4 regions of the Chryseobacterium sp. 7 genome follow, and region 4 is predicted to be linked to each of the others. Evidence: riboswitches for the same ligand, from Rfam matches in the RefSeq annotation. Region 4 holds a riboswitch; each other region holds the start of a gene.

Region 1 (7,638 bases), 280 kb from region 4:
ACAAAATTCAGAAAAGCAACTATTCCTGTATATCAGAATATCACTACAACAGCGGTTACCAATCCTGATGAGATCAAGCAAAATCTGATCGCTCAGCTTACCGGTCCTGTAAAATGGACTCAGTCTGTTCAGAATATGATCAAAGACGGTGCCTCTAACTTCGTAGAAGTAGGGCCAGGAAAAACCCTTCAGGGATTGATCAAGAAAATTGACGGATCCGTAGAAGCTGCTTCTGCAATCTAACAAAAAAATATGAACGCGATATTTTCACCGGGCAAGCTTATGCTTACTTCAGAATATTTCGCAATAGATGGAGCTCTTGTCTTAGCGGTACCTACCAAGCTGGGACAAGAGTTTTTTTTTGAAGAAATAAAAGATGGTAAGTCGCTTATTCTTTGGGAAGCCTATCATCAGAATACATTATGGTTAAGGGCTGTCATTGATTATAAAAACTGGCAGATCTTAGAGACCAACCGTCCATCAAGCGCTGAATTTATTACCAAAACCTTAAAGAATGTTCAGCAGCTTTCTAACAGTAAATTCAAGACTGATCTTACTTATCATTTAAAAACAAACCTTCAGTTTCCTGCAAATTACGGACTTGGGAGCAGTTCTACCCTGATGAACAATCTTGCGGAATGGGCGGAAATAGATCCTTTTTATCTCAATACAATCAGTTTGGGAGGCAGTGGATATGATATCGCAGTGGCAAAGGAAAAATCTGCCGTCCTTTTTCAAAGTAAGCCTGAGATCAAATATGAGAAGGTGAATTTCAATCCTTCTTTTAAAAATGAACTGATTTTTATACACTTAAATCAGAAGCAGGATAGTAGAGAAGGTATCAGTTTTTACAAGTCCAAAAAAAGTCTCCGGAACTGGTGAATGAATTTTCAGATCTCACAAAAAAAATATTGTTATGCAATGAATTGGAAAATTTTTCCGAATTAATGATGATTCATGAGCATAAAATTGCGGATTTTCTTGAAATATCGACAGTTAAAGAAAAATTCTTCTCAGATTGCCCTTCTTTTGTCAAAAGTTTAGGCGCATGGGGTGGAGATTTTGTAATGAGTGCCAAATTTGGGGACTATAAGAACTATTTTTGGGAGAAAGGTTTTACAACCGTTTTTGAATGGCAAAATATAATTGATTTATAATCAATTGTTTATAGTCCTGTTTTTTATTTGTCATTCTGACTTATATCAGTATATTTAAACCACCTTTAACAAATAATTAATATTATTTTTGTTGAAGTCAATAAAGAAATAGAAAATATAAGTAAAATGAAACACACTAAAATCATCCAGGATTTAGAGAAATTAGGGATTAAAGGAAACTATGAAGTAGTGTATAATCCTTCTTATGAAGAATTATATCAGGCTGAAGTTTCTCCTGAAAATCAGGGGTTTGAGCAAGCTGAGCTTACAGAGTCTGGCGCAGTATCAGTAAAAACAGGAATTTTCACAGGTCGTTCACCTAAAGACAGATATATTGTTCAGGATGATGTTACAAGGGATACAATTTTCTGGGATGGTAAAGTAAATTTACCTACAACTGCAGAAATTTTCGGTTCTTGTAAAGAACTAGTGATGAACCAGCTTTCTGAAGCTAAAAAAATCTATGTAGTAGATGCATTCTGTGGTACAAATGCAGATACAAGACTTAAAGTAAGATTTATCGTTGAAGTGGCATGGCAGGCGCATTTCGTGACTAACATGTTTATTCGTCCTTCTCACTACGAACTGGAGAACTTTGGTGAGCCGGATTTCACAGTAATCAACGGATCAAAAACTACCAACCCGAACTGGGAAGCTCAGGGATTAAACTCTGAAAACTTCATTATGTTCAACCTTACTGAAAAACTACAGATCATCGGAGGTACCTGGTACGGAGGTGAGATGAAGAAAGGAATGTTTGCCATGATGAACTATTACCTTCCATTGAAAGGTATGGCTTCTATGCACTGTTCTGCAAACGTAGGTGAAAAAGGAGATGTTGCTTTATTCTTTGGTCTTTCGGGAACGGGTAAAACTACTTTGTCAGCAGATCCTAAAAGATACCTTATCGGTGACGATGAGCACGGATGGGATAACAATGGAGTATTCAACTATGAAGGAGGATGCTACGCTAAAGTAATTGATTTATCAGAAGAAAAAGAACCGGATATTTTCAGAGCAATCAAAAGAGATGCACTTCTTGAAAACGTTGTAGTGAACAATGGAGTAGCAGATTATACTGACGGATCTATCACAGAAAATACAAGAGTTTCTTATCCAATTTATCATATCAACAAAATTGTATTGCCTTCTAAAGCAGGTCATGCTAAGAAGATTGTATATCTTTCGGCAGATGCATTCGGGGTACTTCCTCCGGTTTCCATTCTGAACGAAGATCAGGCTCAATATCACTTCCTTTGCGGTTATACATCGAAATTAGCCGGAACTGAAAGAGGAATTACAGAGCCTCAGCCATCTTTCTCACCTGCATTCGGTGAAGCGTTCCTTACATTACACCCAACAATGTATTCTAAAACACTGATCGGTAAAATGCAGGAGCACGGAGCTAAAGCCTATTTAGTAAATACGGGTTGGAATGGTACCGGAAACAGAATCTCTCTGAAAGATACAAGAGCAATTATTGATGCTATCATTGATGGATCTATCGATAATGCTCCAAAAACTCAGGTTCCTATCATGAATCTTGAGATTCCTACTGAATTACCAAATGTTTCTACAGGTATTTTAGATCCTAGAGATACGTATGAAAATGCTTCAGAATGGGAAGAAAAAGCAAAAGATCTTGCTTCAAGATATATCAAAAACTTTGAGCAGTACTGTGATACTGAAGAAGGTAAGAAATTAGTAGCTTCAGGACCTCAATTGCAGGAACAGACTATCTAATAGTTACTCATCAACATACAAAAAGCCTCATTCATTGATGAGGCTTTTTTATTCATATTTTTTTACAGTTTTGAATCAATTCATTCTTTTCGTCCAATTTTTGGATGGTTGATTTGATTGATTCTTCACTTAAACTTTTTATTATTATAAAATCTCTTGAAGAAAAGTAAGATTCTTCGTCCAGTATGTTATCTAAATATTTTGGAGTAGTGAAGGTTAGCCAATATTTTTCTTTGTTGGAAAATTCGATGGTTACTTCTATCACATCAGATTCTGAATTTTCTATTTTATCATCTATATGAATTGAAATTATTTCAGGTTCTTTATATGCCTGGAAATAAAATTTTGAATACCACTTAAGTTTTCCCTCATCATTACAGATTCTTATATTTTCAGATTCTATTTCCTCAATGATATAAGATTTTCTCTTTGTTAATTGCTTAGGATAAGCTCCAATGTCATTACAGTAAATCCTGTCCTTTATTTTCATGAATCATTTTCTAATTATCCATAGGTATCTGTGAAAATCTGTGCAATCTGTGGGAAAATAAGCAACAGAATTATTTTAAACTCAATATAGCCAATCTGTATCCATCCATTCCAAAGCCAGATAAAACTGCATCCGTATTAGCTGCCGTTACAGATTTCTGTCGAAATTCTTCCCTTTTGTAAATATTGCTGATGTGAACTTCTACTTTGGGCTTTCGGATATTTTTCAAACAATCAGCGATAGCATAAGAATAATGGGTAAAAGCTCCCGGATTAATCACTACTGCATCAAAATCATCCTCCTGAAGTCTGTTGATAAGCTCCCCTTCAATATTAGACTGATAATATTTTAATTTATGAGCCTGAAACTCAGATTTTAAATTTTCCAAATAACTTTCCATGGAAACATTTCCATAGATTTCCGGTTCTCTGGTACCTAAAAGGTTAAGGTTAGGGCCATTGATGATCAAAACTTTCATACTATAAAATTAAAAACTTTTTTTAATTAACAGCTAAAAATTTCTCCATTGATTGACTTTTATTTAATTAGGATATTAATAATGATATTTATCATGTGTGATAAAATGATAATAGGTGTAACTCTTTGTTGTAAGGGGTTTTATTAAAAAATTACGTTAATTTTTGAAAATTTATCATGAAAAATAAATAAGTCTACTTGTTTTGTAGACTAAAAGTTTTTAGCTTTGCAACCATATTTCGATCGGCTTATAAAGAAAGATGGAGGGAACTGACCCTATGAAATCTTAACAACCTACCCGTGGGGCAAGGTGTTACATTCAGCCTTTTTAGGAAAAATAAGCATTTGGTTTATCGTATTTATCGATGCCCTTTGCTGATATTTCTGCAAAGGGCTAAATTTTAATATATGATAAATAAAATTGATTATGATTAGCAAGAATTTATTCACTTCTAAAGTTTGGATACCTCCGGTAGCTGCATTTTTTCTAGGAATAACCAGTGTCAATGCACAAAATACCAAGCCGAAAGATAGCCTCCACGAAAAAGAACTTGATGAAGTTGTGGTAGTAGCCTACGGAAAGGCAAAAAGAAACAGCTATACAGGTTCTGTAGCCACCATTTCAAGTGATAAGATTAATAACAGACCTGTCACCAATATTACCAAAGCTTTGGAAGGGCAGGTTGCAGGGATTCAAACGACCAGTGCATCTGGACAGCCGGGAGCTGTTTCTACCATCCGAATCAGAGGGATTGGTTCCATCAGTGCTTCCAGTGATCCGTTATATGTGGTGGATGGAATTCCTTTTGACGGAAACCTGAACGCTATCAGCCCAAGCGATATTGAATCCATCAGTGTTCTGAAAGATGCTACAGCAAGTGCTTTGTATGGTTCAAGAGGAGCTAACGGAATTATCATCATCACCACAAAATCAGGTAAAAAAGGTGAGGCTAAAGTCAATTTTAATATCAGCCAGGGATTCTCCGGAAGAGCAGTTAAAGATTATGAACAGGTTAATACAGATCAGTATTTTCAATTGTATTGGGAAGCGTTGAGGAATGGATATCAGTCTGGAAAAGTTTCTTCTCAACAGGCTGCTCAGATGGCAACGGATAATCTTGTTTCTACATTAGGGATCAACCCATATGGAACTGCTTATCCAAAACCCGTAGGGACAGATGGGAAATTGTTGCCAGGGGCATCAGCACTTTGGAATGATGACTGGAGGGATATTTTACAGAGAGTAGCTTCAAGAAATCAGGTAGATCTTGATATCAGCGGAGGAAGTGAGAAAAGCAATTATTTCTTTTCTCTGGGCTATCTTGATGATAAAGGAATGGCAATTGAATCAGGATATAAAAGATATAATACCCGATTGAAAATCAATTCTGAGGTAAAAAAATGGCTGAATGTAGGAGTGAATTTAAACTATACAAACAGCATTCAGCAGGCTCCGACTTCTTCCGATTCGAAGGCGAGTAATATCATCAATGCAGCAAGATTTATACCTTCATTTTATCCTTATTATGAAAGAAATCCGGACGGAACTTATATTTTAGGTGCTGATGGAAATCCAATTTATGATTTTGGAAAATACAGACCTACGAATGCTCTTCAGAATCAGAATGCTGCTGCAACACTGCCTTTAGACAAAAACGATAATAAAGAAGATAATTTCTCAGGAAAAGGATTCATGGAATTTACTTTCTTGCCGGAATTAAAATTCAAGACAAGTTTCTCTGTTGATTTGGTGAATTATAATGGACATTATTATTCAAATCCATTACTGGGACAAGGTGCAGAAACGGGAGGCTCGGTGACGAAAACAAATACCAGAACACTTTCTTATACCACCAGTAATATTCTTACGTATGATAAGAAATTTGGAAAACATCATATCAATGCTTTGGCAGGACATGAATTCTACAAATACGATTATCAGACAATTTCCGGAACAAGAAGCCAGTTCTCACTGCCTTATTACTATGAGCCGGATGCAGCTTCTTTATTAGGCAGTTTCAGTGGAAACAGTAATAAATTAAGCCTATTAAGTTTCCTTGGAAAAGTAGAGTATGATTATAACAATACTTATTTTCTATCAGCTTCAGGAAGAGCAGACAGTTCTTCAAGATTTGAAAAGGATAACAGATGGGGGAGATTCTGGTCTGTAGGAGGTTCATGGAAGATTTCAAACGAAGAATTTATTAAAAGCCTGAATGTTTTCAATCAGTTGACATTGCGTGCCAGCTATGGTGGTCAGGGGAATGATAAGTTACTTAGACCGAACGGGCAGCCGCTTTATTATGCATATCAGGAACTATACAAGTTTATCAGCCTTGGGGGAGAGCCGGGAACTACACTGGAAAAAACGTCTACCAATAATGTGAAATGGGAAACCAACCTTAATTTAAACGTAGGATTGGAATTTGCCATTCTGAATAACAGAATTAAAGGAAATATCGAATATTTCAAAAGACAAAGCCAGGATCTTCTGTTTAATATGCCAGTTGCACCATCATTGGGAATCAGTGATTATCCTGCGAATATCGGAACCATTCAGAATACAGGATTTGAATTTTCATTATTTACAACACCTGTTAAAACTGATGATTTCCAATGGAATGTGGATGTTAACATGAGTACTTTAAACAATAAAGTAACCAAACTGCCCGGAGGTTCTCTTGTGGTAGGAACTAAATTATTGACAGTGGGAGGTTCTGTATACGATTTCTTCATTCCGGAATGGGTAGGAGTAGATCCGGGCAATGGAAAGCCATTGTGGAAAACCGTGACTACAGATGCCAGCGGAAACTCAGTAGAGGGAACTACTTCAGAATATTCCAAAGCTACAAAACTGTTGCAGGGTTCTGCATTGCCTAAACTGACAGGAGGAATCAGTACAAGTATCAATTATAAGAATTTCGACTTTTCAGGATTACTGACATTCAAAATAGGGGGTAAAATTCTGGATAATGACTATACTTCCATCATGCATAACGGAAGTGCCGGAGGACGTGCATGGAGTGCTGAAATGCTGAACAGATGGACGCCAGATAATCCTAATACAGATGTTCCTGGTTTGAGTACTACAACAAACAACTGGACATCCACATCTTCCAGATTCTTATACTCAGGAACGTATGCAAGACTTAAAAATGTAAGCTTAGGATACACTCTTCCTGAATCTTATTTTGAGAAAATAGGACTTAAAAAATTCAGAATTTATATCCAGGCAGAAAACCTTCTGACCTTCTATAAACATAAAGGGATGGATCCTGAGCAGGCTTTGGATGGAACAACGTATTACAGATATCCTGCAATGAGAACGATCACATTTGGTCTTCAGGCAACACTTTAATCTTTAAAATTGAAACAATGAAAAAATTAAAATATCTATCATTTACGCTTATCGGATTTTTGACATTGATAAGCTGTGAAAGTGATCTTGATACTGCTCCAACTGATCAGGCCAACAGTGTGGAAGTTTTCAAAACAGCTGAAAGTGCAGAAACCGTAGTAAACGGAACCTGGGCAAAATTCAATAATGATGGGACTACCTATGCCAATATTGGTTATTCTACTGTCTTAAGAGCCAGTGATGCGATGGGAAGTGATGTAGCAGTATTGACTAATAAGTATGGTTTTGCTTCTACCTATGCCTTTACGGAAATGGTGAACAGTACAGCAAGCCGCCCGCTGTTTATCTGGACCATGTTATATTCTACCATCAATAATATGAATAATGTGATTACAAGAATTGATGGAACAGAA
Region 2 (7,638 bases), 4.4 Mb from region 4:
AGCCCCGTTATATTGAGACTTTTTATTCTTTGTAATGAAATTTTTCTACTATTCACCGGCACCGAAGCTTTCAAAATAGAAATCAGTAAGATTGGTAACAATCTCATCCGGGCTCCCGTTCCAGTAGTATATTTTATCTCCTTCTTTCAGTTCGTATAGACTAAAGTTCTGGTCTGTAGTTACGGTTTTATCTGCATTTTTAAAATCCTGAGCTGCCTGAACTAAATATTTTTTCAGGTCTTCCGGTTTTATTTTATTCAGATCTCCTTTGGGTCCGGAAATCAGTTTTGAGGGAACCAGGAAGTTTACAGAATAGCTTACTTCTGCAATTTTTTGTCCTTCCACGTATTCATTCGGAACCACTTTTACGTCTTTTACGGTAAGTTTTCCTTTTTTAAAATTATCAAACATTCCTCTGAAATAATCTTCCGCTTCTTTTTTACATGCTTCAGCCGTAGCTTTGGGAAAAGCAGAAAGGAAACTATCCACACTGCCATTCATCATTTCCTGCGATGTTTCTTTAAAATTCACCTGATACGCAATCTGCCCGTCTACTGTTGGTTTTAAATAGTCATTAAGCTTACCCAATGCAACCTCATCATTGTTGACGAAGGTTCCAAAGAATAGTTCAAAGGCTTCTTTAGGTTTCTTTACTTCAGTTTGAGCCATAAGCTGCTGTCCCATCATGGTAAGCATCAGCAGTAAAATAATTTTGCAGGTTTTCATAGTTTATATTTTGTTTCGTTATTGGGAAAAACAAAGCCCCTGAAGAATCAGAGGCTTTATTTTTATTGGTTCTAATCTTAATAATTTTCTTCTTCCCCCTTCATTTTCTCTGCATTTTCTGCCATGATTACGGCATCAATCATTTCAGAAATATCTCCGTTCATGTAAGCATCAAGGTTGTACATGGACTTATTGATTCTGTGGTCTGTAACTCTACCTTGCGGGTAATTATAAGTTTTAATTTTTGCAGAACGGTCTCCGGTAGATACCATAGACTTACGTTGTGCGGCAATATCTCCCTGTACTTTCTGCAATTCGATATCGTATAATTTCGTTCTTAGCATTTCCATTGCCAACTCACGGTTAGCCAACTGAGAACGAGCCTGTTGACATACCACAACAAGTCCTGAAGGTTTGTGGGTAAGCTGAACTTTAGTTTCAACCTTGTTTACGTTCTGACCTCCGGCACCTCCTGAACGGGATGTCTGCATTTCGATATCTGCAGGATTCAATTCAAAATCCACTTCTTCAGCTTCCGGAAGAACAGCAATTGTAATGGCAGAAGTGTGAACTCTTCCCTGAGATTCTGTTTCAGGTACACGCTGTACACGGTGAACTCCGGATTCGAACTTCATGATTCCGTAAACGCCTTCTCCCTCCACCTTCATGATCAGTTCTTTGTATCCTTTTGCGGCTTCATTAGAATCTGTTACTTCATGTCTCCAACCTTTTGTTTTGAAATACATGGTATACATTCTGTAAACATCTTCTACGAAAATAGCGGCTTCATCCCCACCTGTACCGGCACGTAATTCCACGATAACGTTTTTGTCATCGGCAGGATCTTTAGGAATAAGCAATACTTTCAGTTCTTCTTCCAGTCCAGGAAGTTTAGCCTGAGCTTCTAACTTTTCTTCTTTAGCAAGATCTACCAAATCTCTGTCTGAACCGTCTGCAATAATCTCTTCAGATTCTGCAATACTGTCCAGGGCACCTTTGTACTGATCGTAAACTCTTACAATTTTTCCCAAATCACTATATTCTTTGTTCAAAGAAGAATATCTTTTTTGGTCTGAAATGACATCAGGCTGTATAATAAGGTCTGCAACCTCATTATATCTTTGTTTTATAGCTTCTAATTTTGGAATTAATGATTTAGACATTGTAGAAATTTTGTGGGTGCAAAGATAAGGATTATTAATTCAAAATTAAAATTCCGAATCATCATAAATTTTTGAGCATTAGGGATAAAGGGAGCGAAAGTGTAAAAAGGCAGGATTGTCTATTTGTTTATTCAATTGAAATCAGGCTCTAAGATATTTTGGAAAGCTTTCTGTCTATTAAATATAAAGCAATTCCCACTGCGATAATTCCCAGTCCTATCAAGCTTTCTTTAGGGTTATGAATGAATGTAAAGTAGAGAATATAAAAACTGAACAGTAAAAAAACAGCCGGAAAAATGTGGAAAGCATTCGACTTAAAAATTTTCCTGTCTTTTTTCTTCAGGAAGAATACGGTTGAAATAGCGAGACTTGCAAAAAGCTGTAAAATAAAAGCCGTATAGACAAATATTTCTTTGAAGCTCCCTGTCAGAATAATAATGGCAGCAATTACTGCATGAGCGAAAATAGCTCTTACCGGAATTCCTTTTTCGTTACCCACTGCTAAAGGTTTCCAAATGGAGGTATGTTTTGCAAAAGCCTGTGTTAATCTTGATCCTACCCACAGATACCCGCTAATTGTTGCAACCAGCTGTAGAGCAATAAAAATATTGACAATCTTTCCAAAAGCGGGACCAAGCATATTGACGGCTGCTTCTCCCATTACATCTTCTTTTCCTGCCAACTGGCTTACCGGAGCATGCTTCAGCATAATATAATTTACCAGAATATAGCTTACCGTTACGAAAACAGTCCCTATAATCAGTGATTTAGGAAGGTTTTTCTGAACATCTTTTATTTCTCCCGCGATATAAGAAGCTGAATTCCATCCCGTGTAGGAGTAGGTTACAAATACCAAGGATGTAGCAAAAGCCGGGAGTATGATTTCGTTCTTCCAACTATCACCGAAGTTCAGGCTATTTCCAATCTGTGGTGAATCTGAAAGTACAACACCCAAAATAACCAGTACAATAATGAAAGCTATTTTAATGAAAGTAAAAAAGTTATGAAATCTGCTGGATGTTTTTAAGCTAAAGGATAAGGCAATTGCAACCAGGAAAATAGCAGCAATTGCAAAACCATTTCCAAAAGAATAATCAAATACAGAAAGGTATTTTGACATAGCTAAGGCTGCCAGAGCCACAGGAGAGGAAAACCCAATAATCAGAGAAACCCAACTTATCAGGTATCCGAACAGCGGATGATAGGTTTCTTTAAGATAAATAAAATCACCCCCGTTTCCTTTAAAATGCGAACCTAATTCAGCATAGCAAAAAGCCCCGAACAGCGCTAGAATTCCTCCGATTGCCCATAGCAGGAATATGCTGTAGGTATTGGTAATATCGGATAACTGAAAGCCCAGGGTTGTAAAAATCCCCGTTCCTATCATATTGGAAACCACGATGGCTGCGGCTGTTTTCCAGCCAATCTGATGTGAGGTAGTACTCATTTAATGATTAAAAATTAAAATTAAGCCTTCCAAAGAAATAATTCCCCAGTGTTCCCATCTGAACCGGCGCATATTTGAATACTCCATAGTATGAATTTTCATAAATCTGGCGATCCGGGAAGACATCAAACACATTGTTGGCTCCTACCGTAAAGTTGATACTTTTTGTAATATCATACCCAACACTGATGTCGGTTACTACTTTCGGGGAGAACTCCTGCACACCTCCAAAAGGATAGCCATCTCTTATTACTTTACCAAAATAGGTATTTCTTACGAGAAAATTAAATTTGCCGATTCCATAATTTAATCCTAATGAGGCTTTTGTTTTGGGAGACAATGTTTCAATGATATTAATCTGATCCGGACCAAAGAATTCATTTTGTGGAGTTCCCAGATTTTCCGGAAAATGGAAATCTGTGATTTTTGTTTCTGTATAATTTCCGGCAAGATTTATATTTAATTTTCCATTCCCAAGGATCCAGTCATAGGAAACCACTACATCTACTCCTTTGGTTTCTGTGTCTATGGCATTGGCAAAGAATCTTCCGCTTTCTACCTTAAACTGTTCTAACCTTGGATCAGTAATATTGCTGGTAATCACAATCCTGTTTTTCACCTTGATCCAATATCCGTCTACTGTAATAAATAATCCTTTTGCAGGTTTTAAAGTGAATCCTGCACTTGCATTGACAGACGTTTCCTGTTTGAGTTTATCAAATCCAAGAATTCTCGCAGCATCACTGTCATTTCTGAAAATCCCTTTGGTGACAATTCCGGAACCGGAAGTGGAGATATCGGCATAAGAGTTATTAAAATACTGCTGTTGAAGAGAAGGCGCTCTGAATCCCGTTCCCACTGCCGCTCTTATTGCATAATTTTTCACAAACTCATATCGTACCGCCAGTTTTCCATTCAGAGTATTTCCAAAATCTGAATAATTTTCAAATCTTGCAGCCGCATCAATATTCAGTTTTTTATCTAAATCATAGGAAACATCTGCATACACTGCTGTTGAATGTCTGTCTTTCTTCAATGCATTATTGGGAGAAAACCCGATAAAGGATTGAGATCCGCCTGCACCTAACACTGTTGATCCTTCTGTGGCAACATTTCCGTTGATGTCATACTGGGTATAAGATGCTTCATCTCCTGCTTTGATCTGGTATTGTTCAAATCTGAATTCTCCTCCGAACGCGATATTGAAACGGTTTATATTTTTGGAAACGTCAAGGTTAATGGTATTTTGAAGGAAGCTGTGTGCTCCGGCATAAAAACTCGTAGGTGATTTTGCTCCCAGTGAAGCATTATTGGTATTGTTTACATTGTAGTTAAAAGTATTGCTTCCGAAAGTATTGCTTAAGTCAAATAACCAGTCATTCAAATTATATTTTGCTCCTACAGCGTAAGAAACATCGTACACCTGTGATCCAAGAGTCGCCTGAAAACCGTTCGGATAAATGGATGAAACCACATTGGATGTTTCGCTCGGAAGTCTTCTGAAGCCAAAACCTTTTCCTTCTTTGATACTGAATCCTCCAAAAGAATACATTTTAAAATGATCATTAAAAGGATATTCTGCATTGAAAAACAGCTGTCCCTGCCTAATTTGGGCATCTCCAATCTGAAAATTAAAATCGTCACGGGTTAATCCTCGTTCTTTAATTTTTGCATCATCTGCTGCCCTTGCCGCTTCCGGATCATCAGCAAATGCATAGGCAAAATTATTCCCAAAAATATCCAGGTCATGATTTTGAGTTCGTGTTGTTTTTCCTCTGTGGCTTAATTGTAGTGAAAGGTTGATATATCCGTCTTTCTTTCCTAATGAAGTTCCATAATTGGCTCCTGCCTGGTAAGTATCACCATCATTTCTTCCGGTTAATCCATAGGTAAGACTTGCTGAAGCTCCTATATTTTTCTTCAGAATAATATTGATGACTCCTGCAATGGCATCAGAACCGTATTGCGCTGCGGCTCCATCTCTTAATACTTCTATCCTATCAATAGCAATAACAGGAATTGTACTTAAATCTGTTCCAACAGAGCCATTTCCAACAGTATTCTGATAATTAACTAAAGAGGTGGAATGTCTTCTTTTTCCGTTAAGCAATACCAGAACCTGATCAGGTCCCATTCCTCTTAAAGTTACAGGATCAATGTGCTCTGTACCATCTGAAGCAGACTGTCTCACTGCATTAAACGATGGAATAACGTAGTTCAGGAGATCCTGAGCAGTCATTTGTGGGGAGCTTCTCTGAATTTTATCGATATTAATTACATCTACAGGAACGGGTGTCTCCAGCTTTGTTCTTTTGACATTACGGTTTCCGACGATGACAATATCTTCGATCTGATTTCCTTTTTCCTCACTTTCCTGAGCAGCGACCAGAATTGCTCCGAGCAATAATACAGCTGTGCTTAATTTTTTCATTTTGTTCTTGACAATTAATAATACAGGTCTGGCGGATATTTCCGCAGATACACAAGACTTCAAGAAATGGAATTCATATAGAATATTGACTTCACTTATCTCCCCCTAAGGGTTGGAATTAGCACCTTTACACTTCTGAAACCGTGTAGGTTGCTAAGGTTTCACGGGGCCAAATCCCTCCACCTTTCTTGATAAATCTACTGCAAAAGTAGACTATTTTTTTAAATGTACAAAAAAAGGCAAATCTGCTACAATGCAAATTTGCCTTTTATTATTTTATATAAATTGTTTACACCTTTATTTTTGAACCATTAAGATGTAATAAGAGTTTAAGAGTATTAAGAGAAACTTCGCTATACGCTTAAGAATCAGAATGATTCATCTTAACTCTACTTTATTGCTTAAATCCTTCTTAATGGTTTTAATACATTTTTTATAAGTCTAAACATTTTTATTTAATGATCATCTTTTGAATGGCTATTCCTGTGTCTGATTTCAGCTGTACCAGATAAGTTCCTGCCGGATAACTGATTTTCGCTTCATAAATCCCGTTTTCTTTATCCAGTTTGAATGAATCAAGCTTTTTACCAGTCATATCAAAAATTAAAATCTCTCCGTTTTTAGCTTTACTGAAAACTAATTGGGCAACTCCATTTTTTACCGGATTATCTGCAATCTGAAGGGATAATTTGTTGGCTGCATTGGTATCTGCTGCTGACAAAGCACCTGCATAATTTCCAAAGATTCTGAATTCTCCAGGCTGTAGAGTAATCGGAGCTGTTGTGGAGACTACATTTGAGATACTGTCGTCCATCAGATTCTGCCATTGGCCTGTGTAAGGGAAATAAGGTACTACATTTTGCACAGAAGTGGTGTAATTGGCTAATACTACTACATTCTTAGTTCCTGTTGCAATAGACGTATCATACACGTAAATTCTTGTGATCAGACCATTAGGATCATTCGTAAGGTTATTGGATTCTATACTGTACGTTTTAGATTTAAAAACCGGATGACTGTTTCTGATATTGATGATTTTAGCCCAGGTATCGTAAACAGCTTTTCTGTTCGCATTCGTATCATATCCTAAAGTAAACGCGATAGGTTTCTCATCTGTTCTACAACCGCTGTCGATAGTACCATTCGCACATCTGTTGATGCTGAATTCATATCCTAATTCACCAAACTGCCAGATCATTTTCGGACCGGGAATGGTAAAGAAAGTTGCACCGAAAGTTTTCATTCTTTCAAGAGCAGTATTCAGGTCTTTCACATTATAGCTTCCATTAGTAGCTCCATATGTAAGATTTTTAAACATCAGTCTTTCTTCATCATGGCTTTCTCCATAGCCTACAGCACTCATATTGGTAAAGCCGTGAAGGCTGTGGCTCATGCGGTCATAATTGCTATTTTCCTGATAGCCCATTGTATTCTGATTGTAAGGATCTGTCTGTTTATTCCAAAGCATAACACCTTTTCCTTCTGCAATTCTGTAGTTCGCCCATTGCTGCTCTTCTGCATCTGTTCCAAGGTGCTCGAAGATCATGTATGAGTTCGGATCCAGAGCCCACTGTCTGTCTGCGTAGTGTTTCATGATATCCACTCTGTCCTGCTGATAGGCATTGGTACATGTTTCGTCGTTTTCGGAACAGCTTTGAGTGAATCCTTTTGTTAAATCCCAACGGAATCCGTCTATGTGATATTCAGTCAGCCATTGCTGAAGACATCTTTCAACGTAATACTGCGTTGAAGGACTTGTATGGTTAAAATCATTGAATACATTGTAGGAATGTTTCGGAACCTGATTGAAGTAAGGGTTATTCGCAGCCACATCTCCATAACCGTCTCCATCCGGATCTATATTCCAAAGT
Region 3 (7,638 bases), 4.3 Mb from region 4:
GAGGGTATGCTGTGGATAAAGAGTCTCTGGAACAGTTTGAAACCAGTGACGATCGAAGTATGGATGAAATCAGAGTCATGATCAAAAAAGCAGGCTATGATCCCGTAATGAAAGACTGGGATTCTGTGTATAGTGGATTTTAAAAATTTTTAAATCATTAAGAAATTTGAAGAGGTGAAGTTTAATTAAGAAAATCAAGATTTTTAAGATAGCATCTTTTTTAAGCGAAGCTCAACTTAACTTTCCTTAAAAGCTTAAAAAACCTTAATGGTTCAATGATAATAAAATATGAAAAAAGAAGATCATTTTTCACGGTACAGCCGGCAAATATTTATTGAAGAAATCGGATTGGAAGGGCAAAAGAAAATAATATCTTCCAAGGTTCTTGTAATTGGAGCCGGAGGTTTGGGAAGCCCGGTTATCCAATATCTGGCCTCAGCAGGAGTAGGAAATTTAGGCGTTGCAGATTTTGATGAGGTTGAACTTCATAATCTGAACCGACAGATCATTCATACCGAAAACAGAGTCGGACTATCCAAAGTGAAGAGTGCAGAAAAATTCGTGAAAGAACTTAATCATCAGGTTGCATTCATCGGAATAGAAGAAAAAATCAATGAAGAAAATGTTGAAAAAATCCTTTGTCAGTATGATATTATTGTTGATGGTTCAGATAACTTTTCAACAAGATATTTGGTGAATGATACCTGTGTAAAACTTAAAAAGACCTTGGTTTATGGAAGTATCTTAGGATTTTCAGGACACGTGTCTGTGTTTAATCATAATGGAAGCAAAAACTTAAGGGATATTTTCCCTGAACCGCCTTTCGATGAGGATGTACCGGATTGTGACAGTCTTGGCGTACTGGGAGCTCTTCCCGGAATGATAGGTAGTATGATGGCTCTTCAGACGTTAAAAATTATTACAGATCTTCCTGTGAGTGTTAATCAGCTGACTTTGGTGGATACTTTGAACTGGAGGTTTCAGACGATTGATTTTTGATGTAAATATAAACACTAATATTACTAATATTTTCACCAATAACACCATTTTAATATCAATAGAAAGAGGCAGTAAAAATGATTACTGCCTCTTTTATTTATCTTGGAAAGGATTATTGTGCCTGCTGCATTACGCCTCCATTATCCTCTTTTTTAGTCTGGTTCAGGATATTCGGATCCTCTTTTGCCAGTTTATTTCTTGTCGGAATTTTATAATTGATGGAAAATCCAAAGTTTCTCGTATCATACTTGCTGCTGATCATCACAGGAGTTCCTGATGGCGGATTAGAACGTACCTGCATCATCTGCCCGTTGAAAATATCATTTGCAAAAACAGAAAGCGTCAGACGGTTGTTCATAAACTTCTTCGTCAGTGTAATATCCAGAGAGTTATTGAATGGTTTTTCTGCGGTGAAGTAGAAATATCCTGCCTTGGGAGTCAGATAGCTGTAATTAGCTGTCATTTTAATGTCTTTAGGCAAAAGAATCTGAGTCATGATATTGAAAATCCAGAACCCTTTATTATTTAAATTATCGATGTCATGTTTCTGATAACCAGCATATAAGTACATGAAGTTAATTTTGTCAGGATTGAAATCAAACTTCATGATTTCGCTCAGAGGCTTGCTGAAAATCATAAAAGGAACCGGTAACCCTACGTTGAAGTTGTGAATTTTCATATTCGAAATATTCACCTGTTCGTTGTAAAGTTTTCTTCCGTCTTTTCGGATGATCTGTGCCACCTGATTGCTTGCCGAACTTACACTATACCCGATAAATGCATAATCAAAAGCAGAAATTTTCAACTCATAATTATCAAAAATAGTAGGCTGTAGATTCGGGTTACCATTTACTTCTGTACTCGGTCCTGAGAATGTTACGTTATTCGGGTTCAAAGCAGAAATACTTGGTAAGCTGATTTTCCTGTTGTAGTTCGCGGCAACATAAACCTGATTCATCATGTTATACTGTACACTCGCGTTCGGGAAAAGTTTAAACTTATTGAATGGAATCAAATTAGCCTCTACCAATTTCGCATCTTTGTCGAAATATCTTGTTACCCCTGAAATATCATAGTTTTCAGCTCTGGAACCCAATGTGAAGTCAAACTTTTTCAGTTTAGCCTGAAACTCTAAATACGTTGAAGCCGTTTGTCTCTGGTATTCAAGATTGGTTAAACCAAAACTTTCCGTATCATAATCCTGTTTCTCGTATAATCCTCCAAAGCTTACCTTTCCACCATCAAGAAGTTTGATCGGCTGCGCATAATCTACTTTGAAATTGGCAATATTCATCACAGATTTATTGTTTAAAAGGTCTTTTAAACCGCTCATAGCACTGTTGATAGGTAAATAAGGTGCTGCTGCAAAATTACCGTCCTGGAAATAATTATCCTGTGCAAATTTACTGTCTGATCTTGTATAACCCAACTGGAAGTCCAGTTTTTGAGACTTGTCAGCAAAACGTTTCTGATACGTTACCACAGCTTCCTGCCTCAGGCTATTGGTATGAGCAACATCCGAAGACGTGTAATAAGCCTCTCTTAAATCTTTCGGATCATTCTCAAATGGTAAGTCTCCATGACCGTTACTTAGAGTGTAATTGTCATTATTGTTGTGATAAATATCGTAGTTTAATAATAATCTGTCCTGCCCCAAATCAAAAGTTAATCCGGATTTTGCAAAATATCCGCGTCCGTATCTGTCGGTGTGACTCGTTAAAAGCTCGTCCTGCTGGCCATTCAGCATACTTTCACGGTAATTTTGACCCACATTCAGCTGCCATCCGAAATACTTATTTCTTGCATTTAAATTAACGGAATTGGTCGTTCTGTTTCTGAATTTATCATAATTCGTGAAAGAATAATTCCCCGAATAAGTTGCTGTTAAATATTTATTGGCATTTTTATTAGTGATGATATTCATGATGGCACCTCCGGAAGTTGCCGGAAACTCAGCACCAGGCTGAGTGATCACTTCAATTCTTTCTACAGAATTGGCAGGCATTCCCTCAAGGAAGGAATTCAATTCATTGGATGTGATATTCAAAGGTCTTCCGTTAAGATATACTTCCAGCATTTTTCCCTGATACATCATTCCCGCAATGTCCGTAGATACAAGTCCCGGAAGTTTTTTAATACCCTCCAGAACGTTCCCGTTATTCAGCTGAGGCTGTTCTGAAAAGTCAAAAATAGTACGGTCTGCTTTTTGTTCAACGGCTTTTTTAGTTTTGGTAATGACTACTCCTTCAATTTGTTTTTCCTGAGGCTTATTATTTTTTTCCTGCGAGAAAACAAAGACAGAGCTTAATAAGGATAATGCGAAAATCGTTTTTTTCATAATGTTTTTACTGATATACGGTTAGACGCTGAAAAAGATAAATTGTTACGCTACAATTGTGAAAATCGAAAAATTAGGTTAAAATTTTTTTTATTTCCGAAATAATTATATCTTTGCCGGGTAATTATCAAGAATCTCTAGATGGGATAGCAACCTGCAAAAACAAGCAAGGTGCTGCAATCGATAAGCCGGAACTTCCGGAAAAAATGTTTATCATTCTATCATTATCCCATCTTGAATTTTTGTTTTAAAGTTAAAATCAAATGTTTAAAGACAAGGGAAATCATCTTCCATCATTAATTTTTTACTCCTCGGATCATGAAGTGAATCTTCATTATTCTGATATGTTTTCATGCCATTTCTACATGCGCATGTGTTGTTGCTGCTAGCACTTTCTATTTCTAAAAAATAATACAAACATTCCGATCATCAACGGTAACCTTACAATTTAAGGCTACAGGATTTGTATTGCCCAAAAACAAATTTTTAACAACAAAAAGTAAACAACAATCAACATGCATAATTTCAAAAAAAGAATCTTTGTTCCTTCTATTGCGCTTATTTCTACATTTTATTACGCCCAGACGGATACTTTACAATCTAAAAAAATAGAAGATGTGGTGATCCTTGGCTCAAGAGGTTCCGGAAGATCACTTACAGATACGCCCGTTCCGGTGGATATCATTAATATATCTAAAATTTTAAAACAGAGCCCGACTAATAATATCGGTCAGGCCTTAAATTATATTGTTCCTTCATTTTCATCCACTTCACACACTGTTAATGATGGAACTGATTTCGTAGATCCTGCTCTTCTAAGAGGTTTGGGACCAGACCAGGTTCTGGTTTTACTCAATGGGAAAAGAAGATATCAGTCTTCATTAATAAACGTTACCCTTACACCGGGAAGAGGATCTGTGGGAACCGACCTTAATGCTATTCCGGCTTTTGCTTTGGACAAAATAGAGGTTTTAAGAGATGGAGCTTCCGCCCAATATGGTTCTGATGCCATTGCAGGAGTTGTCAATCTCGGTCTGAAAAAAAGATTAGGACTTTCCGGACAGGTGTTTTTAGGTGGATATGCTTCACCTGTTGCCAATAATTTCTCAGGAGGTATGGATGGACAGACTATTTCCATAGATCTTAATTATGGAGCAAAAATTGGAAAAACAGGATTTATTAATATTACAGGTTCTGCACAATACCGTGATCCATATTCCAGAGCGGGAGTAAGGGAAGGAGATATTTTCAATGCTTACAATGCCATTAATTATAGAGCATTGCAGAATGGAGTCAATATTGATGGTTTGTATAAAAATATTACCAACACTTCCAATACTCAGCAGATTATCAATACAGTTAAACAATATGCAACTAAGGTTGGCTATTTTGGAACTGATTTTCAATCTCAAATTTCGGGAGCAAACAGTATTTCCGATCTTCAGAAAATATTGGGTAAAGATTTTACATCTCAGGAACTTAATTACAGAGGATTGGAGAGAAAAGATTTCAGTCTGAGAGCAGGACAGTCTAAGCTACAGTCAGGCCAGCTTTTTTTCAACTCTGAGATTCCTGTGAATGAAGACTGGAAGGTTTATTCATTTGGTGGTTATAGCTACCGTCTTGGAAATGCCGGAGGTTTTTACAGGCTCCCGAATACAGAAAGAAACATCAATGCAGTTACTCCTAACGGGTATCTTCCTCAGATTGAAGCCACAGTAAATGATTATTCTCTTGCTGCCGGAATTAAAGGGAAATGGAATGGCTGGAATGTGGATTTCAGCAATACTTTTGGAAAAAACACCTTTGGTTTTGGGGTTGTGAATACATTTAACGCTTCACTTACAGACAGCTCTCCAAGAACTTTTGATGCCGGAGGATCTGAATTTTCACAAAATACCGTCAATCTGGATTTGTCTAAAAAATATGATGTCCTGAAAGGATTGAACATTGCATTCGGAGCTGAATACCGGCACGAAAACTATAAAGTGAATGCTGGGAAAGAAAACTCTTATGCTTCTTATGATATTTATGGACGTGTGGTAACCGCTAAAACCCCTGAAAATGAAAAAGTAACCGATTTCTTTGGAAATGTAAGGCCTGCCGGAGCTCAGGTTTTTCCAGGCTTTAGTCCGGAAAATGCCGTTTCAGGAAACAGAAACAGTATTGCTGCTTATGCTGATGCTGAACTGGAAGTTACTGACGGATGGCTGCTGGAGGGAGCTTTACGATATGAAAATTATTCAGATTTCGGGTCTACATTTAATTATAAACTGGCAACTAATGTAAAGCTGGTTCCTAATTTAAACTGGAGAGGGGCTGTTTCTACAGGATTCAGAGCACCTTCTTTAGCCCAAATCTATTATAGTTCTACTTCAACGCTGATTCAGCAGGGAAAAACCACACAGGTAGGTACTTTCAGGAATAATTCTGAAGCCGCACAGGCATTGGGTATTCCGAAATTAAAACAGGAAACGTCACAATCCTACAGCACAGGAATTACATGGAAAATTCCTTCACTAAGCCTGACTTTCACAGCAGATGCTTATTTAATAAAGATTAAAGACAGAGTAGTGCTTACAGATCTTTTCTACCGCCCTGACGGTAATTTTACTCCGGGTTCGGATCAGGCAGTTCTTCAGGATGCTTTTGATCTCGCAAGGGCTAGTGCTGCCAACTTTTTTGCCAATGCAGTAGACTCTCAGACAAAAGGGCTGGATATTACCATCTCTCAGAACTCAAAAATTTCATCAGGGATTTCTTTAGAGAATAATCTGGGAATCAACTTTAATCAGACCAAAAGAATCGGAGATATTCATGCATCTTCTAAATTGGTAAGCCAGATTGATAATTATTTCTCAGAACCGAATAGAGTGTATTTTGAAGAAGCTGTACCGCGCGTAAAAGCTACCTTGTCTAATACATTAAGAGTTTCAGGATTTACTTTCCTGCTGCGAAACTCTTTCTTTGGTAAAGTGACGGATGCGGATGTTATAGATGCTAATTTTGACGGAGTAACTGGAAGTACAGAGCACTTTATCCTTAATAACCGCTTCGTGACAGATTTATCTGTAGGATATGATTTTAATAAAAATATTTCAGCAACAATCGGGAGCAATAATATTTTGAATATACTACCTTCTAAAAGCCCAAGTATAAGTTCATTAACAGCTGATAACCAGTTTGTATATTCCAGACAGGTTTCCCAATATGGTATTGGAGGAAGGTTCTTGTTTGCAAGAATTGAATTCAGATTTTAAGTGTTGGGTAAAGCCAATTAGTCCGCCTTATTGAATATCTAAAGTACAGTTAAAATATAAAAGCGGCTTCGAAAGAAGCCGCCTTTGTATTAATTAATCTAAGAATTAATCTTATTTTTCCTGTTGTTTGATCAGGTTCAAAGCAGAACCAGCTTTAAACCAGTCAATTTGTTGATCGTTGTACGTGTGGTTTGCCATGATGATGTCTTTAGTACCGTCAGCATGAACGAATTCTAAAGTCAGTTGTTTTCCTGGAGCAAACTGATCCAGATCTAAGAAGTTAACCGTGTCATCTTCCTGGATTTTATCATAATCAGCTTCATTAGCGAAAGTGATTCCAAGCATCCCTTGTTTCTTAAGGTTGGTTTCATGGATTCTCGCAAATGATTTTACCAATACAGCTTTCACACCAAGGTGTCTAGGCTCCATGGCTGCATGCTCTCTTGATGAACCTTCACCATAGTTTTGATCTCCCACAACAATTGTTGGAACACCTGCCGCTTTGTAAGCTCTTTGTACAGCCGGAACTTCACCGTATTCACCGGTTAATTCATTTTTAACTTTATTGGTTTCCATATTGTAAGCATTCACAGCTCCAATCAACATGTTGTTTGAGATATTATCTAAGTGGCCTCTGTACTTCAACCATGGTCCAGCCATAGAAATGTGGTCAGTAGTACATTTTCCGAAAGCTTTGATCAATACTTTAGCTCCTTCAATGTTTTTACCATCCCAAGCCGGGAATTCTTCTAATAACTGAAGTCTGTCTGAAGTGGGGCTTACGTTTACAACAACGCTTGAACCGTCTTCAGATGGAGCCTGGTATCCGTTATCGTCTACAGCAAATCCTTTTGAAGGAAGTTCGTAACCTTTAGGCTCATCAAGTTTTACCTGTTCACCTGCTTCATTCGTTAAAGTATCTGTAATCGGGTTGAAGTCTAATCTTCCTGAGATTGCAACAGCAGCTACCATTTCTGGAGAAGCTACGAATGCGTGGGTATTAGGGTTACCATCCGCTCTTTTCGCAAAGTTTCTGTTGAA
Region 4 (7,638 bases):
TCGGGTAAGCTGAAACATAGAATTCTGAATTATGAGCCAGTGTTTCAAGATAAGGGGTAAGCTGATCTGCTCCCAATGCACAGTTGAAACCTACGCTCAATAAATTCAGGTGGGAAACTGAGATCAGGAATGCTTCTGCAGTCTGTCCGCTCAATGTTCTTCCGGAAGCATCCGTAATAGTTCCTGAAACCATAATTGGAATTTTTATTCCTCTTTCGTCCTGTAATTCATCAATGGCGAATAAAGCAGCTTTTGCATTCAGGGTATCAAAGATGGTTTCAACCAAAAGGATATCTGAGCCTCCGTCCAACAACGCTTCACACTGCTGTTTGTAAGCTACTCTCAATTCTTCAAAAGTGATAGCTCTGTATCCGGGATCATTCACATCCGGGCTTAAACTTGCCGTTCTGTTCGTTGGTCCTATAGATCCCGCTACGAATCTCGGTTTTTCCGGATTTTTTGCAGTGTATTCATCACAGGCTTTTCTGGCAATTTTTGCAGATTCATAGTTCAGATCGTATACCAGATCTTCCATATGATAATCTGCCATTGCAATGGTGGTTCCTGAAAACGTATTGGTTTCAATGATATCAGCACCTGCTTCCAGATATTTTTTGTGAACTTCTTCAATCGCCTGAGGCTGCGTCAGAGAAAGCAGGTCATTATTTCCTTTTACCGGATATTCCCAGTCTTTGAAACGCTCTCCACGATAGTCTTCTTCTTCGAATTTGTATCTCTGAAGCATAGTTCCCATTGCACCATCAAGAATTAAAATTCTTTCGGATATCGCTTTATATAATTGTTCTGAATTTTTCATATTCTATCAATTTGTAACAGTTTATAAATCCGCTGACCAGTTTTTTGCATAAGAGGATTTTTTTATTAATGATTTCAAAATCCTCTTTAGAAATATAATGTTGGTCTAGAGCCAAATGGAAATGAGCCTCCAGTTTATTAAGAGATTCCCCGGCTATGTGTAAAAACGGTAAAGTATCTTCAGGAATCTCTCTTCTACTTCCTTCCGTTATATTAAACGAAACTGAAGTTGCCATTCTTCTTATTTGACTTGTTAAAGCCAATAATTCTTCTCCAGGAAAGTTTGTGGTCAAAATATAAGTCAGAGTAACCAACTTTCTTACTTCCCTATAAATTGCTAATTCTGTGTAGTCTCTATCCATTTGGCTCTATAAACTGTCAACGATTAACTAATCTAAGGCCTGTTTCAGATCCGCGATAACATCTTCTACATTTTCCAGTCCTACTGAGCAACGAACCAATCCTGCTGTAATTCCTACCTCATTTCTTTCTTCATCTGACAGTTTAGAATGGGTAGTGGATGCCGGATGCGTAACGATCGTTCTTGTATCACCTAAATTGGCGGACAATGAACACATTTGTATCTTATCTAAAAAGGCTCTTCCTCCTTCTATACCACCTTTTATTTCAAATGCTACGATATTTCCTCCCAGCTTCATCTGCTTTTTGGCTACTTCATAGCTTGGGTGGGATTTCAGGAAAGGATATTTTACTAATTCCACATTGGGATGGCTTTCTAAAAACTCAGCTACCTTCAATGCATTCTCACAGTGTTTTTCTACCCGGATTGCCAATGTTTCAAGGCTTTTTGATAGTACCCATGCATTAAAAGGAGACAATGCAGGCCCTGTATTTCTTGCAAAAAGATAAATTTCTCTGATCAGGTCTTCTTTTCCTACTGCTATTCCTCCTAAAACTCTTCCCTGTCCGTCAATCAGTTTTGTAGCTGAGTGTACAACAATATCTGCACCGTATTTGATAGGCTGCTGAAGATAAGGTGTTGCAAAACAGTTGTCTACAATAAAAATAAGATTGTGTTTTTTGGCGATCTGCCCGAAGAATTCAAGATCCAGAATTTCAATAGCCGGATTGGTAGGCGTTTCAAGATATAAGATCTTAGTATTAGGTTGAATGTATTGCTCTACGTTTGCGGCATCTTCTGCTTTGAAATATGAAGTTTCAATATTCCATTTCGGGAAATACTTAGTAAACAATGTATGTGTAGACCCGAATACAGACTGACAGCTCACAATGTGATCTCCGGCATTTAACAAAGCTGCAAATGTAGAATAGATGGCTGCCATTCCTGTTGCAAAGGCATATCCTGCTTCTGCGCCTTCCATTTTAGCGATCTTATCTGTAAATTCTGTTACGTTGGGATTAGAGAAGCGGCTGTATAGATTTTTAGGCTTTTCTTCAGCAAAGCTTGCTCTCATATCTTCCGCATCCTGAAATATAAAACTGGAGGTCAGATAGAGCGGTGTTGAATGCTCGTCAAACTGAGATCTTTCAGTCTGGGTTCTTATTGCTGATGTTTCAAAATTTTCCATATAGTTTTAATTTTAATAATGTACAATGTATTTTCAGGCTGCTATTCTATACTTCATTAAACAAATCCCTCTGCATTGCTCTCTTCTTCATGAATACATTGTACATTTTACTTTGTACAAATTATTTAGTTTCACTTACTCTTAAAATATCTCCGAATACACCTCTTGCAGTTACCTGTGCTCCGGCTCCGGCTCCCATGATAACAATTGGGTTTTCTCCGTAACTTTCTGTATAAATTTCAAAGATTGAATCTGAACCTTTCAGCTGTCCTAATGCGGATGTCGCAGGAACAGACACCAGTTTTACATCCAGTTCACCTTTATCTTTCTGTAAGTCACCATGCAGATCACCTACATATCTCAATACATGTCCGGGTTCCTGGTTTTCTTTTATTTTCTGGTATTCTTCGTCTAGTTCCCCAAGTCTTGAAAGGAATTCTGACTTTGAAACTTCAAGCAGGCTTTCCGGAACCAGGTTTTGAATATTGATATCTCCAAATTCGTTGATTAAATCTAATTCTCTCGCCAGGATCAATAATTTTCTTGCCACATCATTTCCTGATAAATCTTCTCGTGGATCCGGTTCTGTAAATCCTTTTTCCAAAGCTTCGTTGATGATGGTTGAGAATTTATCGTCTCTCAAAGAAAAATTATTGAAAACATAACTCAGTGTTCCGGAGAATACTCCTTTGATTCTTGTGATATTTTCTCCTGAAAGGTGTAATAATTTAATCGTATCAATCAATGGTAAGCCCGCCCCCACATTGGTTTCATACAGATAACGTCTGTTATTTTTATTCAACGTATATCTTAGTTTTCTGTACTCTTCAATCGGAAGGGTATTGAAAATTTTGTTGGAAGAAACCAGATCAAATCCGTTTTCTGCCAAAGCGTGATAATTCTTTACAAAATCTTTGCTGGCTGTGTTATCCACAACAATCAGGTTCTCCAGTTGATTTTCATTAGAAAAATTAATAAGTTCTTCTACATTTGATGGATGTTCTGCTGTTAAAACCTCATCACTCCAATTAGTATCAAATCCTTTTTTGTTGAAGGCAATTTTCTTTGAGTTGGCCACTGCCACCACCTTAAGATCTATCTTTTTACGTTTTTTAATTTCTTCCGCAGATTCCAGAACCTGCTGTATCAATGTTTTTCCTACATTTCCGTGACCAATGATAGCCAAATGAACTGTCTTTGGTTTTTTGAAAATTTCAGATTCTATAATATTTTTTGTTTTTTCATCCTGTGAAGAAGTCACTACAATGTTGACTCTGTTTTCTCCAGCTACCTGGTTTAAAAGCAATGGAAAAACATTGTTTCTTGCCAGCTCAACAAAGACTTTATTGAAATCTTCTGCTACAAAACCAATCACAGAAACATTATTGATACTGTAGATCTGGGAAACTTTTCCTGATTTTCTTTCTTCTTCAAATTCATCAATAAGACAGGCTACTGCTTTTTCTGCATCATTGGCGTGAACCAGAATAGAAATTCCGTTTTCTACGGCCTGCTGAGAAATTACACCTACACTGATGCGCGCTAAAGTAAGCGCTTTAAAAATTCGTCCGTCAATCCCGATTTCTCCCAGGAAATCTTCTCCTTCAAATTTGACGATTGATCTGTTCTTCAAAAATTTTATTTCGTTAGCATTTTTCATTACTTCTATAAAATGTTTTTAATGATATTATTTAATTGTTGATATTCCATTAGGAAGGCATCATGCCCGTGTATAGATTGGATCTCGTGATAAGAAACATCCTTATTTTTCTCTTTTAAGTTTTCAAAACACATTCGGATTTCAGAAGCCGGGAAGAATAAGTCTGTATCTACGGAGATCATGTGCATTCGTGCCTGTATGTTCTCCAACGCTTCTTCAGCAACGTTTATATTCATCAAGAGATGGTTCATCAGCTTGTAACTTTTTAAACTAAACCTTTCGTTTAGCGCATTACCATGATAAACCAGCCAGTCTTCTGATTCCAGGCGTTGTTTTTCCTGGTTATATTGGTTTTGAAATCTGTCATTGAGTGACTGTGGAGTTCTGTAACACAACATCGCATGAATTCTTGCTTTCTGTAATGGTTCCTCTTTATCATTCAATAAAAATTTCTGAACCAGACACTGTGCATGAAGCCAGTCGTGTGTTCTGTAATCACAGGCTATAGGAATAAATATTTCCGCGAGATCCGGCTGCTTAGCAAGCATTTCCCAGGCAATCCCTCCTCCCAGAGAGCCTCCGATAATGGCGTATAAATTTTTGATATGTAACGCTTCAAGGCCTTTCAGAAATATCGTAGCGATATCTGAAGGAGTGAAGTCTTCATAGTCTTCAATTAAAAAATCGTCATATCCGTTTCCGGGTATATTAAAGCACAGAACAGTATATTTATCAGTATCTACAATCTGATTTTCTCCTACCAATTGTTTCCACCAGCCTTTTGCTCCGGATACATTGGAATTTCCGGTAAGAGCATGGTTGATTAAAATGACAGGGGCTGTAAACAGATCTTTCCCAAAAAGCTGATAGCTTAATGAGATACGGTATTCCTTTTGGGAATAAGTTTGATACGTAAGATTAATATAGTTTAGTTCTGTTTTCAATTCTATTAAATTTTAATACAATTGAAAATGCCACAGGAAATGGCTGAAAAAGAACTTCAGTGAGTTATCTGTCCAAAATACTTTGGTAGAACGTAGCACCTTCTTTGCTTGCGCAAAGGGTTGCTAAGGTTTCATAGGGTCTAATCCCTCAACCTTTCTTGATAACATTTTCAATATTTGAATGAACGAATGATGCAAAGGTAGTTCTTTTCTTTTAATTTCAAAAAAAAATTATTTTAATATTTAAAAAAGCCCTTAAATACAAGTATTTCAAAGGTATATTAATAATTATTCAGATGAAAAAAATTGGAATTACCTTTCAAAAAAACTAACTTCGTGTGGAAAAATGATGAGATATGACCGCTGAAAAAGAAAGATTACAAGATACCAAATGGAAAAACTGGGGACCTTATGTAAGCAACCGGCAGTGGGGAAATGTACGCGAAGACTATAGCCCGAACGGGAATGCCTGGAATTTTACCAATCATAATAATGCCGAAAGCTATGCTTACCGCTGGGGTGAAGAAGGTATTGCAGGAATTTCTGATGTAAAGCAGATTTTATGTTTTGCTTTTTCATTTTGGAACAAGAAAGACAAAATGGTAAAGGAAAGGTTCTTCGGGTTGAGCAACCCTCAGGGAAACCACGGAGAAGACATTAAAGAAATCTTTTATTATCTGGATAATACACCCACTCACAGCTATATGAAAATGGTGTATAAATACCCGATTAATGAATTTCCTTACGATGATATTGTTGCAGAAAACGGGAGACGCAGTAAAAAGGAACCGGAGTATGAGCTGTTTGATACAGGAATTTTTGATAATGATGAATATTTCGATATTTTTATTGAATACTGTAAAGCCGACCACAATGATATCCTTGCCCGAGTAACCATCTGTAACCGAAGCCAGCATGAAGCACCTATTCTGGTAGCGCCTACTGTATGGTTCAGAAACAACTGGAAATGGGGATACAATACCTATAAAGGAGAAATCAATGCTTCTCATGACGGAAGTATTAATATTGGGCACGACAGTATTTCGATCAAGAAATTCTATTCCCGAAATCCGAATGCGCAAAGCGCATTTTGTGATAATGAAACCAATAACACCAAGCTTTATGGAACACCTACCGCTGAAAACAGTTATTTCAAAGATGGAATCAATCATTTTATCACCCACCAGACGAATACTATAAATCCCGAAAAGAAAGGGACAAAAGCTTCTTTTCTGATTGATGAAATGATTGGAGCCGGAGAATCTAAAGTTTTTGACTTCAGACTATGTCCTGATAAGGCCGATGAACCTTTTGAAAAGTTTGATGAAATTTTCAATACACGAGAGGCTGAAGCAGAAGAGTTTTATAAGGGAATCCAGAATGATACAGTGAACGAAGATGAAAGAAATGTTCAGAGACAGGCTTTTGCCGGACTTCTTTGGAACAAGCAGTTCTATCATTATAATATCGGAAAATGGCTGAAAGGTGATCCTAACTTTGAAGCCCCAAGAAATTTCAATGAATATGTAAGAAATACAGAATGGAATCATCTCCATAACAAGGATATTATTTCCATGCCTGATAAATGGGAGTATCCATGGTATGCTACGTGGGATCTGGCATTTCACTGTGTTCCTTTTTCTATCATAGATGCCGAATTTGCTAAAGGGCAGCTTCTACTTCTTACCAAAGAATGGTATATGCATCCTAACGGGCAGCTTCCTGCCTATGAATGGAATATGAGTGACGTGAATCCGCCTGTACATGCCTGGTCATGCTTCCGTGTTTTTAAAATTGATGAAAAAAATAACGGAAAGCCGGATTTATTATTCCTGGAGAAAGTATTCCAAAAGCTGCTTCTTAATTTTACCTGGTGGGTTAACCGAAAGGATAAAAACGGGAAAAATATTTTTGGTGGCGGTTTCCTTGGTCTCGATAATATCGGAGCTTTTGACCGAAATATGGAACTAAAGGATGGTCAGCATCTTGAACAGGCAGACGGAACAAGCTGGATGGCGATGTATGCACTGAATATGATGCGTATTGCAATGGAACTTGCCCAATATTATCAGGTATACGAAGATATGGCGATCAAATTTTTTGAACATTATCTTTATATTGCCGAAGCGATGGAAAATCTGGGTGAAGGCACAAAAGGTCTCTGGAATGAAGAAGACGGATTTTTCTATGATGTACTACAGCTCGGAAACGGAGACAGTGTTTCTTTAAAACTAAGAAGTATTGTAGGTTTAATCCCTATGTTTGCCGTTGAGATTGTGGATCATCATTTATTGGAAAAGATGCCTAATTTCAGAAGCAGAATGGAATGGATCTTAAAAAACAAGCCGGAACTCACCAAACTTGTTTCTCACTGGGACGAAGAAGGACAAGGCCGAAAACACCTGATGAGCATCCTGCGTAAAAACAGGCTGACAAAAGTTTTGACCAGAATGCTTGATGAAAATGAGTTCCTGAGTTCTTACGGAATCCGTGCCATGTCTAAAGTATATGAGGAAAATCCTTTTGTATTCTCTGTGCATGGAAAAGAAAATATGGTCTACTATACGCCTGCAGAAAGTGACAGCCGCATGTTTGGAGGAAACAGCAACTGGCGGGGCCCAATCTGGTTCCCTATCAACTTCCTGATCGTAGAAAGTCTGCAACGTTT

What was found. Region 4 has a riboswitch for S-adenosylmethionine ahead of CLU97_RS00070 (alpha/beta fold hydrolase). Riboswitches for the same ligand answer to the same signal wherever they lie in the genome.
Region 1: another riboswitch for S-adenosylmethionine. It lies ahead of CLU97_RS01440 (SusC/RagA family TonB-linked outer membrane protein); the one in region 4 lies ahead of CLU97_RS00070 (alpha/beta fold hydrolase).
Region 2: another riboswitch for S-adenosylmethionine. It lies ahead of CLU97_RS20300 (TonB-dependent receptor plug domain-containing protein); the one in region 4 lies ahead of CLU97_RS00070 (alpha/beta fold hydrolase).
Region 3: another riboswitch for S-adenosylmethionine. It lies ahead of CLU97_RS19955 (TonB-dependent receptor plug domain-containing protein); the one in region 4 lies ahead of CLU97_RS00070 (alpha/beta fold hydrolase).

What each region holds. Positions count from the first base shown of each region.
Region 1 covers NZ_RCCA01000001.1:294,398-302,035, reverse strand. The annotation lists gene fabD (ACP S-malonyltransferase) at 1-243, shown strand, start outside; gene CLU97_RS01460 (GYDIA family GHMP kinase) at 253-882, shown strand; gene CLU97_RS24280 (hypothetical protein) at 879-1,157, shown strand; gene pckA (phosphoenolpyruvate carboxykinase (ATP)) at 1,284-2,900, shown strand; gene CLU97_RS01450 (hypothetical protein) at 2,953-3,390, opposite strand; gene CLU97_RS01445 (type II 3-dehydroquinate dehydratase) at 3,461-3,868, opposite strand; SAM riboswitch class I at 4,113-4,211, shown strand; gene CLU97_RS01440 (SusC/RagA family TonB-linked outer membrane protein) at 4,295-7,225, shown strand; gene CLU97_RS01435 (RagB/SusD family nutrient uptake outer membrane protein) at 7,243-7,638, shown strand, end outside.
Region 2 covers NZ_RCCA01000001.1:4,426,551-4,434,188, forward strand. The annotation lists gene CLU97_RS20285 (hypothetical protein) at 49-726, opposite strand; gene prfA (peptide chain release factor 1) at 804-1,889, opposite strand; gene CLU97_RS20295 (APC family permease) at 2,038-3,336, opposite strand; gene CLU97_RS20300 (TonB-dependent receptor plug domain-containing protein) at 3,344-5,767, opposite strand; SAM riboswitch class I at 5,860-5,965, opposite strand; gene CLU97_RS20305 (alpha-amylase family glycosyl hydrolase) at 6,219-7,638, opposite strand, start outside.
Region 3 covers NZ_RCCA01000001.1:4,351,882-4,359,519, reverse strand. The annotation lists gene thiH (2-iminoacetate synthase ThiH) at 1-143, shown strand, start outside; gene CLU97_RS19965 (HesA/MoeB/ThiF family protein) at 289-999, shown strand; gene CLU97_RS19960 (outer membrane beta-barrel protein) at 1,112-3,337, opposite strand; SAM-I-IV-variant riboswitch at 3,457-3,554, shown strand; gene CLU97_RS19955 (TonB-dependent receptor plug domain-containing protein) at 3,853-6,597, shown strand; gene CLU97_RS19950 (aconitate hydratase) at 6,709-7,638, opposite strand, start outside.
Region 4 covers NZ_RCCA01000001.1:9,721-17,358, forward strand. The annotation lists gene CLU97_RS00050 (homocysteine S-methyltransferase family protein) at 1-817, opposite strand, end outside; gene CLU97_RS00055 (four helix bundle protein) at 792-1,178, opposite strand; gene CLU97_RS00060 (O-succinylhomoserine sulfhydrylase) at 1,206-2,366, opposite strand; gene CLU97_RS00065 (ACT domain-containing protein) at 2,488-4,026, opposite strand; gene CLU97_RS00070 (alpha/beta fold hydrolase) at 4,032-4,970, opposite strand; SAM riboswitch class I at 5,032-5,138, opposite strand; gene CLU97_RS00075 (MGH1-like glycoside hydrolase domain-containing protein) at 5,327-7,638, shown strand, end outside.